3 regions of the Streptomyces sp. NPDC087300 genome follow, and region 2 is predicted to be linked to each of the others. Evidence: riboswitches for the same ligand, from Rfam matches in the RefSeq annotation. Region 2 holds a riboswitch; each other region holds the start of a gene.

Region 1 (4,889 bases), on a different contig from region 2:
GCACCTATGCCCTGAACTGTGTGGTCTCAGGAGAATGGCACTCTGCGGACACGCCCGTCTACGGTCCTGCCCACGGGCGGGAGTTCGCTCAGTCGGCGATCGGCAGATAGACCCGGTTGCCCGCCGCGGCGAACTCCTTGGACTTCTGCTCCATGCCCGCCTCGATGTCGTCCGAGTCCAGGTCACCGCCGTGCTGACGCCGGATGTCCTGCGAGATCTTCATCGAGCAGAACTTCGGCCCGCACATCGAGCAGAAGTGCGCCGTCTTCGCGGGCTCGGCCGGCAGCGTCTCGTCGTGGAACTCCCGTGCCGTGACCGGGTCGAGGGCCAGGTTGAACTGGTCCTCCCAGCGGAACTCGAAGCGCGCGTCCGAGAGCGCGTCGTCCCAGTCCTGCGCGCCCGGGTGCCCCTTGGCCAGGTCCGCCGCGTGCGCCGCGATCTTGTACGTGATGACGCCGGTCTTCACGTCGTCGCGGTTGGGCAGGCCGAGGTGCTCCTTGGGCGTGACGTAGCAGAGCATCGCGGTGCCCCACCAGCCGATCATCGCGGCGCCGATGCCGGACGTGATGTGGTCGTACGCGGGTGCGATGTCCGTGGTCAGCGGGCCGAGCGTGTAGAACGGCGCCTCCTCGCAGATCTCCTGCTGAAGGTCGATGTTCTCCTTGATCTTGTGCATCGGGACGTGCCCGGGGCCCTCGATCATCGTCTGTACGTTGTGACGCTTGGCGATCGTGTTGAGTTCCCCGAGCGTGCGCAGCTCGGCGAACTGCGCCTCGTCGTTGGCGTCCGCGATGGAACCGGGGCGCAGGCCGTCACCGAGGGAGTACGTCACGTCGTACGCCGCGAGGATCTCGCACAGCTCCTCGAAGTGCTCGTAGAGGAAGCTCTCCTTGTGGTGCGCCAGACACCAGGCGGCCATGATCGAACCACCGCGCGAGACGATGCCGGTCTTGCGGCGCGCGGTGAGCGGGACGTACGGAAGGCGCACGCCCGCGTGCACCGTCATGTAGTCCACGCCCTGTTCGGCCTGCTCGATGACCGTGTCCTTGTAGATCTCCCAGGTCAGCTCCTCGGCCTTGCCGTCGACCTTCTCCAGGGCCTGGTAGAGCGGGACGGTGCCGATCGGGACGGGGGAGTTGCGCAGGACCCACTCGCGGGTGGTGTGGATGTTGCGGCCCGTGGACAGGTCCATGACCGTGTCGGCGCCCCACTTGGTAGCCCAGGTCATCTTGTCCACCTCCTCCTCGATGGAGGAGGTGACCGCGGAGTTGCCGATGTTGGCGTTCACCTTCACCAGGAACCTCTTGCCGATGATCATCGGCTCGATCTCCGGGTGGTTGACGTTCGCCGGGATCACCGCGCGGCCCGCGGCGACCTCGGCGCGTACCACCTCGGGGTCGAGGTTCTCGCGGATCCCGATGAACTCCATCTCGGGCGTGATCTCGCCGCGCCTTGCGTACGCGAGCTGCGTCACCGCCTGGCCCTGACGGCCGCGTCGCGGCTGGCGCGGACGGCCCGGGAAGACCGCGTCGAGGTTCTTCAGGCCGCCGCGCGGCGAGGTGTGCTTGATGCCGTCGTCCTCGGGACGGGGCGGGCGGCCCGCGTACTCCTCGGTGTCGCCGCGGGCGATGATCCAGTTCTCCCGCAGCGGCGGCAGGCCGCGGCGGACGTCGGTCTCGGCCGACGGGTCCGTGTAGGGACCCGAGGTGTCGTACAGCGTGACGGCCTTGCCGTTGGTGAGGTGCACCTGGCGGACCGGCACCCGCAGATCGGGGCGCGAGCCCTCGACATACGCCTTGTGCCAGCCGATGGACTTCCCGGCCTCAGCGCCCTCGGGCGAGCTGGAGGCAGGCGTGCGTGCGTCCGATGTGGTCATGAGACCTACTCCCTACGCCGGCATTACCCGGTAACAGGTTCGGCGGTCGACGCAGCGGATTCCGTACGGCTCGTGCACGATTCGTTCGTGCCGTTGCGTACGAAGGTCAGCGCCCTCTCAGCCCGGTGCTCCGAGCTCCCGCGATTGCAAAGGTGGCTCCACGCTAGCGTCATGTCGGGCGCGCTGAACAGAGGGCCCCCTCCGTTCTTGCGATGATCGGGCAGTGACCACCACAGAGCCGCCGTCCCAGCCGCCCGTCACCGAACCGCCTCATGGGGGCCACGGACACGGGCATTCCCACAGTCACGGCCCTGCCGCGCCGGTCTCCAAGCACCTGCGCAAGGTCATCGCCGCGGTGCTGATTCCTTTCGCCACCGCGGTGGTCGTGGGGCTCATGGTGCTCTGGCCCGGCGGCGCGCCCGCGCACGAGCGGACCGGCGTCGGCTTCGACCGGCAGATGCAGTCGGCGAAGGTCACCAAGATCCTCGAACTCCCGTGCAAGGACCTCAACGCCTCGCAGACCCCGCCCAACGGCGACACCTCCACCGCCGAGGGCCAGTCCGCGCAGTCCCGCGCCGACGGCGTCTGCAAGAAGGCGACGATCGAGGTGAGCAGCGGCAAGGACGAGGGCCGCACCTTCCACGAGATCATCCAGCCGGACTCACCGCGCCAACTCCACACGGGCCAGCAGGTGGTGGTCGCCTACGAGCCCAAGGCACCCGAGGGGCTCCAGTACTCCGTCACCGATGTGAACCGCAAGATCCCCATGGCGCTGCTCGCCGGGATCTTCGCGCTCGCCGTCGTCGTGGTGGGCCGGCTGCGCGGTCTGATGGCTCTGGTCGCGCTCGCCATCAGCTTCATGGTCCTGACGTTCTTCATCCTGCCCGCCATCCTCCAGGGCTCGAACCCACTGGTCGTCGCGGTGATCGGGGCGAGCGCCATCATGCTGATCGCGCTCTATCTGTGCCACGGACTCACGGCCCGCACCTCGGTCGCCGTCCTCGGCACGCTGATCTCTCTCCTCCTCATCGGACTGCTCGGTTCGCTCTTCATCGGCTGGGCAGCGCTGACCGGCAACACGGACGACAACACCGGGCTCATCCACGGCCTGTACCCGTCCATCGACATGAGCGGTCTGCTGCTCGCGGGCGTCATCATCGGTTCGCTCGGCGTCCTCGACGACGTGACCGTCACCCAGACCTCGGCGGTCTGGGAACTGCACCAGGCCAACCCGACGATGGGCTGGCGCGGCCTCTACCGCGCGGGCATCCGCATCGGCCGCGACCACATCGCCTCGGTCGTCAACACCCTCGTCCTCGCCTACGCGGGCGCTGCGCTGCCCCTGCTGCTCCTCTTCTCGATCGCACAGTCCAGCGTGGGCACAGTCGCCAACAGCGAGCTCGTCGCCGAGGAGATCGTCCGCACCCTGATCGGCTCGATCGGCCTGGTCGCGTCGGTGCCGGTGACGACCGCGCTGGCCGCACTCGTGGTCTCCGCGGACCGCTCGACGGGACCGGCCGGCGCGGTCCCCGGTCCGGCTGCCGGTGCCGGTGCCGGTCCTGCTTCCAGCCCCGCTGCCGGTGCCGCACGGCCGTCCCTGGGCGGGGGCAGGGGGCGGCGCCGGAAGCGGTGAGTTCTGACCGGGGTGTTTCTTGGGGGCGGTGTGGTGTTGAGGGGCGGTATTGAGGCGGATGGGGCTGGGACGTGTCGAGGCGGGCAGCGCTGGGGCGGATGGCGCTGGGGCGGGCGGTGTTCAGCGTGATGCCGGCGTCGGGCGCTGCTAGCCGTGCGTTGCTAGTCGTGCGTTGCTCTCGGTGTTGGTATCGGGTGTTGCTGTCAGCCGTGCCTGTGAGCGCCGCCGGGAGGCGAGTGCGCCGCTGCGGATGCCGTGAAATGCATCAATCCGCCATTCACCCCCGCCCGTTGACGACGGCGGTTCAGCCCGCGTTCTGCTCCTCGGCGAGGATGCGGTCGAGCGCCTCGTCGAGATGCGTGTCGAAGTCGGCGAGCGCCCGCTCCTGCCCGAGCGGCACCAACTTGTCCGTACGGTCGAGGAACGCGAGCAGCGGCGGGATGCCCACCCTGAACAGCGCCTGGTCCCCGCCGACCTGAAGCCTGATCAGCGCCTCGTCGAGCAGCTCGGGGTCGGTGGGCTCGATGCGCACGTCGCCGTCACCGCACGGCCTGCCCACCCCGTCGACCAGCAGCTCCCGCCCGAACGCCCAGGTCACCGGGGCGTCCCCGGGCAGGTGGAACGTCAGCCGCACGGCATAGGGATCGCCGGTCTCATAGCGCAGCTCCACCGGGATGCGGAACGACAGCTCCTCGGAAACGAGGAAGCTCATCATGACCTCTGCCTGCACCGACTCGCCCATCGCGCCCTACCCCGTCGCTTAGCCCTCGAGTGGCCAGGAACCAACTCCCTGACACTCCTGGCATCTTGCTTAACGTGCACACCAGATCACAAGGAGTGAGTTTTCAGATGCTGATAGAGAAGGCGAGTGTCCTTAGTAGCTTTCCGATCTCGCTCTGCAATCGCTCCGCGGCGGGAAGCAGCCGCTCCGCCTGGCTCAAGGGAACGGAAATGGCCAAGGTCGCCGCGGTGTCCCCCACCGTGATCGGAATCGCGGCGCAAACCGTCCCGAGCGCGTACTCCTGACGCTCCACGACGGGCCGCATCCGCCCCATCGCGTCGAGCCTGCGCAGGAGCGTCCGGTCGTCCCGTACCGAGTAGCGCGTGATCGAACGGACCGGGTAGCGGTCGATGTGGTCCTGGCGTGCCTCATCGTCGAGTTGGGCGAGGAGGCACTGGCCGATCGCGTGGGCATGTCCCGTCTCACGGAAGTCCGCCCACTCGTGGACCGCGGGGTTGCTCGGAGTGTCGGCGACGGCCACGAGCTCGATCTCGCCCTCGCGGTACACGGCGAAGTACAGCGGGACGCCGATGGTGTCGCGCCAGTGCTCCAGAGCCTCCCGGATCGTGCCGCGGCGATTCTGCTGCGCCCCGCTGCTG
Region 2 (4,889 bases):
GAGCAGCTTGCCGTGCCTGCGGCAGGCGTCGCGGAAGACCTGGAGGTGCTCCAGCTCCTCGCCGGCCTCCATGCCCTTGTCGCGCAGCTGCACGATGTCGACACCGCCCGCGAGGACGGCGTCGAGGAACTCCGGGAGGTCTCCCTGGCGCTTGCGGGCGTCCACGCACAGGTAGAGCCGGGCGTCGGCGAGCCGTGCGGGCGCGGGCTTGGTGGCCATGAAGAGGTCCCCCCGTTGTCGGTGTCGGTGCGCAAGGGGCCGTGGGGGGGGGGGGGGGCCCCCCCCCCCCCCCCCCCCCCGCGCCGCGGGGGGGGGGGGGGGGGGGGGGGGGGGGGGGGGGGGGGCGGGGGGGGGGGGGGGGGGGGGGGGGGCGCGGGGGGGGGGGGGGGGGGGGGGGGGGGGCGGGGGGGGGGGGGGGGGGGGGGGCCCCCCCCCCCCCCCACGGCCCCTGCGTCGAACGGTTCGATCAGGTCAGACGGCGAGCGCCTGGGCGCGGCGCTTCACCTCCGTGCCGCGATTCTCGCTCAGTGCCTGCGCGGGGGTGCCGGGCAGGGTCGGGTCGGGGGTGAAGAGCCACTCGAGCATCTCTTCGTCGGAGAAACCGTCGTCCTTCAGGAGCGTCAGGGTGCCTGCGAGGCCCTTGACGACCTTGTCGCCGTCGATGAAGGCGGCCGGCACCTGAAGCGCGCGGTTCTCACCACGGCGCACGGCGATCAGCTGGCCCTCCTTGACCAGCTGGCGCACACGCGTCACCTCGACATCGAGCATTTCCGCGATGTCGGGGAGGTGGAGCCAGGCGGGGACGAGAGCATCGGTCTTTGCGTCAATCTCGGTCACGGGTCCAAGCGTGCCATCTCTGGCCGGGGGCCGGAAACTGGGCGTGCTTCCTCTGGGGGTGGGCCCCCTGTTCCCCGGGCTCGGGGGCGACGCTTCTGCTTCGGCTGCCGGGCCCCGGGGGGGACGGTTGTGTTCGGAGCGCGGGCCCGTGGGGGCTGGGCGCGCAGTTCCCCGCGCCCCTTAACGGGGCCCGTCTCGGGGCCGCAGTTCCCCGCGCCACTTACGGGGCCCCCGCCACGGAGCCCGGTTCTTACGGGGCTACCGCCTTCTTCAGCGGGATCGACGGGTCCGATGTCAGGGTGGGGTCCAGGTGGGTGGCTGATTCGATGAGTTTGCGGCCCTGGGCCAGGTCGCGGGGGCGGCCCACCGCCAGGACCGCGACCAGGGCGCCGTCCCGGAGCCAGCACACGGACCAGGCCGCGCCCGTCGGGTCGCCGCGCCAGACCAGCTGGTCGGCGCCCGCGTGATGGCCGGCGTACTGCACGAAGCGGCCGAACTGCTCCGACCAGAAGTACGGCACCGGGTCGTACGGCGCCGGATCCTCGCCGACGATGTTCGCCGCCACCGTGCGCGGGCCCTGGAGGGCGTTGTCCCAGTGGTGGACGAGCAGGCGCTCGCCGTACCTGCCGGAGGGGAAGGAGGAGCAGTCGCCGACCGCGTACACGTCGGGCGCGGAGGTGCGCAGCCGGTCGTCGGCCACGACCTCGCGGTGGGCGCCGAGCTCGATGCCGGAGCCGGTGAGCCAGTCGGTCGCGGGGCGGGCGCCGATGCCGACGACGACGGCGCCCGCGGGCAGCCGGGTGCCGTCGGCGAGGACCACGACGCCGGGCTCGACGCGCGCCACGCGCGCGTGGGTGCGCAGGGTGGCTCCGGAGTCCGCGTACCAGCCCTCCATGGGGGCGGCGACCTCGGCGGGCAGCGCGCCCGCGAGCGGCCGTTCCGCCGCCTCGACCACGGTGACCGCGCAGCCCGCCTCGCGCGCCGCAGTGGCGAACTCGGCGCCGATCCAGCCCGCGCCGACGACCACCACGTCGTGCTGTTCGGCGAGCACGGGACGCAGCCGCTCGGCGTCGTCCAGGGTGCGCAGGAGATGGACGCCGCGGACGCCCTCGGTGCCGGGCAGCTGGACCGGGGCCGCGCCGGTCGCGAGGACCAGGACGTCGTAGCCGACCGGGCCCGTGGCGGTGTCCAGCTCGTGGTCGGCGGGGCGCACCCCGGTGACCTCGCGGCCGAGGTCGAGGCCGATGCCGAGCGCCTCGAAGTCGATGTCAAAGGCGGAGCCCTCCGCCTTGCCGAGCAGCACCGCCTTGGACAGCGGCGGCCTGTCGTAGGGCTGGTGGGGTTCCGCACCGATCAGGGTGACCGGTCCCTCGAAGCCCTGGTCGCGCAGGGCGACGGCGGTCTGCACACCGGCCATCCCCGCACCGACGATGACGACGTGCCGCTCTGCGTGCCTCTGCTGCTCGCTCACCCGATCACCTTAGGGCGGCGGCCCCGCCCGGATTCAGAGGCCGCGGAGGAGATCTTTGACACACCGTCACTGCGCATACCCGGACAGCTCCCCTACTGCGGCCGGAAGTGAAGGGCTAGGGTGGCCGGTGCAGAACACTCGCGGGAGCCCGGACGCACCGGGCTGAGAGGGAGGCTGAGACGGCCTCCGACCGTACGAACCTGATCCGGGTCATGCCGGCGAAGGGAGGGGCTGGACGCCCATGCATTCCCCTGCGACATCATCGTCCGCCACCACCGACGTCCTCGTCGTCGGAGGCGGCATCATCGGCCTGGTCACGGCCTGGCGGGCCGCGCAGCGCGGTCTGTCCACCACGGTCGTGGACCCCGAACCGGGCGGCGGCGCGGCGCAGGTCGCCGCGGGCATGCTGGCCGCCGTCACCGAACTGCACTACGGCGAGCAGACGCTGCTCGGCCTCAACCTGGAATCCGCGCGGCGCTATCCGGACTTCGCCGCCGAGCTGACCGAGGCGAGCGGCCACGACCTCGGCTACCGCGCCTGCGGCACGCTCGCCGTCGCGCTCGACGCCGACGACCGCGCCCACCTGCGCGAACTGCACGCGCTACAGCGCAGGTCGGGGCTCGAATCGGAGTGGCTGAGCGGCCGCGAGTGCCGCCGTCTCGAACCGATGCTCGCCCCGAGCGTGCGCGGCGGGCTGCGGGTGGACGGCGACCACCAGGTCGATCCGCGCCGGCTGACCGCGGCCCTCGTGGTGGCCTGCGAGCGGGCCGGGGTGGTCTTCCACCGGGACTGGGCCGAGCGCCTCTCGGTCGTACGCGACCGCGCCCGCGGAATCGTCACGGCGGACGGCACCGAGCTGGCCGCCGAGCAGACCGTGCTCGCGGCGGGCAGCCTCAGCGGGCGGCTCGCGGGCGTCCCGGACGACGTCCTGCCGCCCGTGCGCCCCGTGAAGGGGCAGGTGCTCAGGCTGACGGTGCCGAAGGCGTACGCGCCGTTCCTCAGCCGCACCGTGCGCGCCGTGGTGCGCGGCAGCCACGTCTATCTGGTGCCCCGGGAGAACGGCGAGCTCGTCGTCGGCGCGACCAGCGAGGAGCTCGGCTGGGACACCACGGTCACCGCGGGCGGCGTCTACGAGCTGCTCAGGGACGCCCATGAACTCGTCCCCGGCATCACCGAGCTGCCGCTCACCGAGACCCGCGCGGGACTGCGCCCCGGCTCCCCCGACAACGCGCCGATGCTCGGCCCGACGCACCTCGCGGGACTGCTCCTGGCCACCGGCCACTACCGCAACGGCGTCCTGCTGACGCCCCTCACGGGTGACGTGCTGGCGCACGCCCTGGTCACCGGCGAACTACCGGACGAGGCAAGCCCGTTCACCCCACGGCGCTTCGCCGAGCCCTCCCCCGCCACCGCCCCTTCTGCCGCCCTTACGGAGCAGCCCGCATGACCACCACACCGCTCGCCGTCTCCGTCAACGGAGAAGCACGGGACATCGCCCCGGGCACCACGCTCGGCGCCCTCGTCGCCACCCTCACCACGGCCCACTCCGGAGTGGCCGCCGCCCTCAACGAAACCGTCGTACCCCGCGCGCGCTGGTCCAGCACCGCGCTCGGCGCGGGCGATCGCGTCGAAGTACTCACCGCCGTCCAGGGAGGCTGAAGCGACCATGGCGGACGACCCCTTCCTCATCGGCGGTCTCACCCTCTCCTCGCGCCTGATCATGGGCACCGGCGGAGCGCCGAGCCTGGACGTCCTGGAGCGTTCCCTCGTCGCGTCGGGCACCGAGCTGACCACCGTCGCGATGCGCCGCCTCGACCCGGGCGTGCAGGGCTCCGTGCTCTCCGTCCTCGACCGGCTCGGCATCCGCGTCCTGCCGAACACGGCGGGCTGCTTCACCGCGGGCGAGGCCGTCCTCACCGCCCGTCTCGCGCGCGAGGCGCTCGGCACCGACCTCGTGAAGCTGGAGGTCATCGCGGACGAGCGCACCCTGCTGCCCGACCCCGTCGAGCTCCTGGACGCCGCGGAGATCCTGGTCGACGACGGCTTCACGGTGCTGCCGTACACCAACGACGATCCGGTGCTCGCGCGCAAGCTGGAGGACGCGGGCTGCGCGGCGGTCATGCCGCTCGGCTCCCCCATCGGTTCCGGGCTCGGCATCCGCAATCCGCACAACTTCCAGCTGATCGTGGAGCACGCACGCGTGCCGGTGATCCTGGACGCGGGCGCGGGCACCGCCTCCGACGCGGCGCTCGCCATGGAGCTGGGGTGCGCCGGGGTGATGCTCGCCTCCGCGGTGACCCGCGCGCAGGAGCCGGTCCTGATGGCCGAGGCCATGCGGCACGGCGTCGAGGCGGGGCGCCTCGCGTACCGGGCCGGGCGGATCCCGCGGCGGCACTTCGCGGAGGCGTCCTCGCCGGCGGCGGGCATGGCGCGGCTGGATCCGGAGCGGCCCGCGTTCTGAGGGGGCCGTCGTTCTGAGGGAGTCCCGTTCTGAGGGGCCGGGTGCCGGGGAGGCCTGTTACAGCTCGGCTGCAGTACGGCTGTGAATCCCCCCGCACGGGATGGCCTGTCGGTGCCTGCT
Region 3 (4,889 bases), on a different contig from region 2:
GCCCATCGTGCCCGACGTACCCGTGAGCGGCGGAGACCAGGACGACGACCGGGGGGCCACTCGGATGGGCGGCCCCCTGTTCCGTGACGAGCCTCCGCAGGAGCCCATGCCCAGCGCACCACAGCCCGCCCCGGCAGCACCGCAGAAGAAGAGCGCGGGCCGCGACCTCGGGGCGGCCATAGGAGTCGGTGTGGGACTCGGCGCGGTGATCATCGCGTCGCTGTTCATCGTGAAGGCCGTCTTCGTCGGCGTCATAGCTGTCGCCGTCGTGGTCGGTCTTTGGGAGCTCACCTCCCGGCTCGAGGAGCGCAAGGGCATCAAGGCGCCGCTGGTCCCGCTGGCGGTGGGCGGCGCGGCGATGGTCGTGGCCGGCTACGTCCGCGGGGCCGAGGGCGCCTGGGTGGCGATGGCGCTCACCGCGCTCGCCGTCCTGGTGTGGCGCATGACCGAGCCTCCCGAGGGCTATCTGAAGGACGTCACCGCAGGGGTCTTCGCGGCCTTCTACGTGCCGTTCCTCGCGACCTTCGTGGCGCTGATGCTCACCGCGGACGACGGCCCGCAGCGCGTCCTGACGTTCCTGCTCCTGACCGTGGTCAGCGACACCGGGGCGTACGCGATCGGCTGGCGCTTCGGCAAGCACAAGCTGGCGCCGCGCATCAGCCCCGGCAAGACCCGCGAGGGCCTGGTCGGCGCGGTCACCTTCGCGATGGCGGCGGGCGCGCTGTGCATGCAGTTCATGATCGAGGACGGCACCTGGTGGCAGGGCCTGCTCATCGGCTTCGCGGTCGCGGTGAGCGCCACGCTCGGCGACCTCGGCGAGTCCATGATCAAGCGGGACCTCGGCATCAAGGACATGGGCACGCTGCTGCCGGGCCACGGCGGCATCATGGACCGCCTGGATTCCCTGCTGCCGACGGCGCCGGTGGTCTGGCTGCTGCTCGTGATCTTCGTCGGGTCCGGCTGATTGCCGGTCTGACCTGCGCATTCATGCGTGAGGGGCTCGTTGTCCACAGGGCGGCGAGCCCCTTGTCGTATGTCTGCGACACTGGAAGGACCATGCCTGTACCCGGAGAACTCACTTTCGTCGCGCCCCGCGGGGCCAAGAAGCCGCCGCGGCATCTCGCCGACCTCACGCCCGCCGAGCGCAAGGAAGCCGTCGCCGCCATCGGCGAGAAGCCGTTTCGCGCCAAGCAGCTCTCGCAGCACTACTTCGCGCGGTACGCGCACGACCCGGCCGAGTGGACGGACATCCCCGCCGGTGCGCGCGAGAAGCTCCGTGAGGCGTTGCTGCCCGATCTGATGTCCGTGGTGCGGCACATCAGCTGTGACGACGACACCACCCGCAAGACGCTCTGGCGGCTCTTCGACGGGACGCTCGTGGAGTCGGTGCTCATGCGGTACCCGGACCGGGTCACCATGTGCATCAGCTCCCAGGCAGGGTGCGGGATGAACTGTCCGTTCTGTGCCACGGGACAGGCCGGTCTGGACCGGAACCTGTCGACCGGTGAGATCGTGCACCAGATCGTCGACGGCATGCGGGCGCTCAGGGACGGCGAGATTCCGGGCGGTCCCGCGCGGCTGTCCAACATCGTCTTCATGGGCATGGGCGAGCCGCTCGCCAACTACAACCGGGTGGCCGGTGCCATCCGCCGCCTCACCGACCCGGAGCCGGACGGCCTCGGGCTCTCGCAGCGCGGGATCACCGTCTCGACGGTCGGTCTCGTCCCGGCGATCCACCGGTTCTCCGACGAGGGCTTCAAGTGCCGCCTCGCCATCTCGCTCCACGCGCCGGACGACGAGCTGCGCGACACCCTCGTCCCCGTGAACACGCGGTGGAAGGTGAACGAGGTGCTCGACGCGGGCTGGGAGTACGCGGCGAAGTCCGGCCGCCGGCTCTCCATCGAGTACGCGCTGATCAGGGACATCAACGACCAGGCGTGGCGGGGTGACCGGCTCGGCCGGCTGCTCAAGAACAAGCCGGTGCACGTGAACCTGATTCCGCTGAATCCGACGCCGGGCTCCAAGTGGACCGCTTCGCGGCCCGAGGACGAGAAGGCGTTCGTCGAGGCCATCGCCGCCCATGGGGTGCCGGTGACCATCCGGGACACCCGGGGCCAGGAGATCGACGGAGCGTGCGGGCAGCTCGCCGCGGCCGAGAGGTAGTCTGGCGGGCGTACGCCTCGTACATACATCTGCATATTCCGACAGGGGAGCGCCACAGCGCTGAGAGTGCGGCACCTTGGACAGGTGGGCCGCAGACCCTCTGAACCTCGCCCAGGTCATTCTGGGTAGGAAGTTCGGTCATTACTCAAGCTGTTGCGCCCTGCCCGCGGCCTCTTCGCCGTGGGCGGGGCCGCGTCTTCTCCTGGTCACCCAGGAGGAAGTTCCAGTGAGCACCACCAAGAAGGTCACGTTCACCGCGGTCGCGGTGGGCATCGGGCTCGTCGCGCTCTCCGCGTGCGGCGGCTCCGACAGCGGGTCGGGCACGAGCGACTCCAAGAGCGTCACGCTCGTCAGCCACGACTCCTTCAACGTCTCCAAGGACGTACTGAGGGACTTCGAGAAGCGCTCCGGCTACAAGGTCAACGTCCTCAAGGACGGGGACGCGGGCGCCGCCGTCAACAAGGCGATCCTCTCCAAGGACAACCCCCAGGGCGATGTCTTCTTCGGCGTCGACAACACCCTGCTCTCGCGCGCGCTCGACAACGGGCTCTTCCAGACGTACCAGGTCGAGGGCGCGGAGAAGATCAAGCCCGAGTTCCGGGTGGACGCGGACAAGCACCGGGTCACGCCCGTGGACAGCGGTGACATCTGCGTCAACTACGACAAGAAGTACTTCGCGGAGAAGAAGCTGGCGCCGCCGAAGTCCTTCGACGACCTCGCCAAGCCCGCGTACAAGGACCTGCTCGTCACCGAGAACGTCGCGACGTCCTCGCCGGGGCTCGGCTTCCTGCTCGGCACCGCGGCCAAGTACGGCGACGGCGGCTGGCAGGACTACTGGAAGAAGCTCAAGGCCAACGGCGTCAAGGTCGTCGAGGGCTGGGAGCAGGCCTACAACGAGGAGTTCTCCGGGTCGGCCGGCGGCAAGAAGGCCAAGGGTGACCGGCCGCTTGTCGTCTCGTACGCCTCGTCGCCGCCCGTCGAGGTCCTCTACGCCAAGCCGCAGCCCAAGGAGGCGCCGACCGGCGTCGCGACCGGCACCTGCTTCCGGCAGGTCGAGTACGCGGGGCTGCTCAGCAACGCGAAGAACACCAAGGGCGGCAAGGCGCTCCTGGACTTCCTCGCGGGCAAGGAGTTCCAGGAGGACATGCCGCTGAACATGTTCGTGAACCCGGTGCGCGAGGGCACGAAGCTGCCCGCGCTGTTCACCGAGCACGGCGTGACGGTCGACAAGCCCGAGACCCTGGACCCGAAGAAGATCGCCGACAACCGCGAGCCGTGGATCAAGTCGTGGACCTCGCTCGTAGTGAAGTAGGCGACGCGGCCGGGAAGGCCGGGGCCCGCTCTCGCGCGGGCCTCGGCCGGGGGAGCGCGGCGCGGCTCGGTCTGATGGCCGTGCCCGTCGCGTTCTTCGCGCTCTTCTTCGCCTATCCGGTCACGGCGATCGTCGCGCGCGGACTGCACGTCGACGGTGTCTGGCGGTTCGGGCGGATCACCGAGGTGCTCGGGCAGTCCGACATCCGGGACGTGCTGTGGTTCACCACCTGGCAGGCGCTCGCGTCGACCGCGATCACGCTTCTGGTCGCGCTCCCCGGCGCGTATGTCTTCGCGCGCTTCGACTTCCCGGGCAAGCAGGTCCTGCGGGCCGTCGTGACCGTGCCGTTCGTGCTGCCGACGGTCGTCGTCGGGACCTCCTTCCTCGCGCTGCTCGGCCGCGGCGGACTCCTCGACGAGCTGTGGGGCGTGCGCCTGGACACCACGGTGTGGGCGATCCTGCTCGCGCACGTCTTCTTCAACTACGCCGTCGTCGTACGGACGGTCGGCGGACTCTGGTCGCAGCTCGATCCGCGCCAGGAGGAGGCCGCGCGGATGCTCGGCGCCTCGCGCTGGACGGCCTGGCGCACGGTGACACTGCCCGCGCTCGGCCCCGCCGTCGCGGCCGCCGCGCTGATGGTCTTCCTCTTCACCTTCACCTCCTTCGGCGTCGTGCAGATCCTCGGCGGGCCCGCGTACTCCACCCTTGAGGTGGAGATCTACCGGCAGACCGCACAGCTGCTCGACCTGCCGACGGCCGCCGTCCTGACGATCGTGCAGTTCGCCGCGGTCGGGCTGATTCTCGCGGTGCACGCGTGGACGGTGCGGCGCAGGGAGAGCGCGCTGAAGCTCGTCGACGCGTCGGCCGTGGCACGGCGGCCGCGCGGGGCGGCGCAGTGGACGCTGCTCGGCCTGGTCATGGCGACGGTCGCCGTGCTGATCCTGCTGCCGCTCGGGGTGCTGATCCAGCGGTCCTTCGACGGTCCCGACGGCTTCGGATTCGCGTACTACAAGGAGCTGACCTCGGCGGAGGGCGGCGCCTTCCTCGTGCCGCCGATCGAGGCGGTCTGGAACTCGCTCCAGTACGCGGTCGTGGCGACGGCCATCGCGGTCGTCATCGGCGGGCTCGCCGCCGCCGCGCTCACCCGCAGGGCCGGGCGGCTCGTGCGCGGTTTCGACGCGCTGCTCATGCTGCCGCTCGGGGTCTCCGCGGTGACCGTGGGCTTCGGCTTCCTGATCACCCTGGACAAGCCCCCGCTCGACCTGCGCTCGTCCTGGATCCTGGTGCCGCTCGCCCAGGCGCTGGTGGGCGTGCCCTTCGTCGTACGCACCATGCTGCCGGTGCTGCGCGCGGTGGACGGGCGGCTGCGCGAGGCTGCCGCCGTGCTCGGGGCCTCGCCGCTGCGGGCCTGGCG

Evidence for each region. A riboswitch is a leader RNA that binds a small molecule or an ion and turns the genes downstream of it on or off. The one in region 2 is predicted to bind thiamine pyrophosphate.
Region 1: linked by a shared signal. The riboswitch ahead of thiC (phosphomethylpyrimidine synthase ThiC) and the one ahead of thiO (glycine oxidase ThiO) in region 2 are both predicted to bind thiamine pyrophosphate.
Region 3: linked by a shared signal. The riboswitch ahead of ACIO9J_RS10495 (thiamine ABC transporter substrate binding subunit) and the one ahead of thiO (glycine oxidase ThiO) in region 2 are both predicted to bind thiamine pyrophosphate.

The regions. Positions count from the first base shown of each region.
Region 1 is NZ_JBIUYI010000006.1:504,271-509,159, reverse strand. It holds gene thiC (phosphomethylpyrimidine synthase ThiC) at 89-1,876, opposite strand; TPP riboswitch at 1,869-2,028, opposite strand; gene ACIO9J_RS27315 (YibE/F family protein) at 2,100-3,509, shown strand; gene ACIO9J_RS27310 (SsgA family sporulation/cell division regulator) at 3,814-4,251, opposite strand; gene ACIO9J_RS27305 (IclR family transcriptional regulator) at 4,355-4,889, opposite strand, start outside.
Region 2 is NZ_JBIUYI010000004.1:951,799-956,687, reverse strand. It holds gene thiE (thiamine phosphate synthase) at 1-219, opposite strand, end outside; gene ACIO9J_RS20040 (Rv2175c family DNA-binding protein) at 472-837, opposite strand; gene ACIO9J_RS20035 (NAD(P)/FAD-dependent oxidoreductase) at 1,088-2,308, opposite strand; TPP riboswitch at 2,439-2,552, shown strand; gene thiO (glycine oxidase ThiO) at 2,550-3,755, shown strand; gene thiS (sulfur carrier protein ThiS) at 3,752-3,967, shown strand; gene ACIO9J_RS20020 (thiazole synthase) at 3,975-4,769, shown strand.
Region 3 is NZ_JBIUYI010000002.1:1,097,500-1,102,388, forward strand. It holds gene ACIO9J_RS10485 (phosphatidate cytidylyltransferase) at 1-964, shown strand, start outside; gene rlmN (23S rRNA (adenine(2503)-C(2))-methyltransferase RlmN) at 1,057-2,163, shown strand; TPP riboswitch at 2,197-2,313, shown strand; gene ACIO9J_RS10495 (thiamine ABC transporter substrate binding subunit) at 2,390-3,475, shown strand; gene ACIO9J_RS10500 (ABC transporter permease) at 3,451-4,889, shown strand, end outside.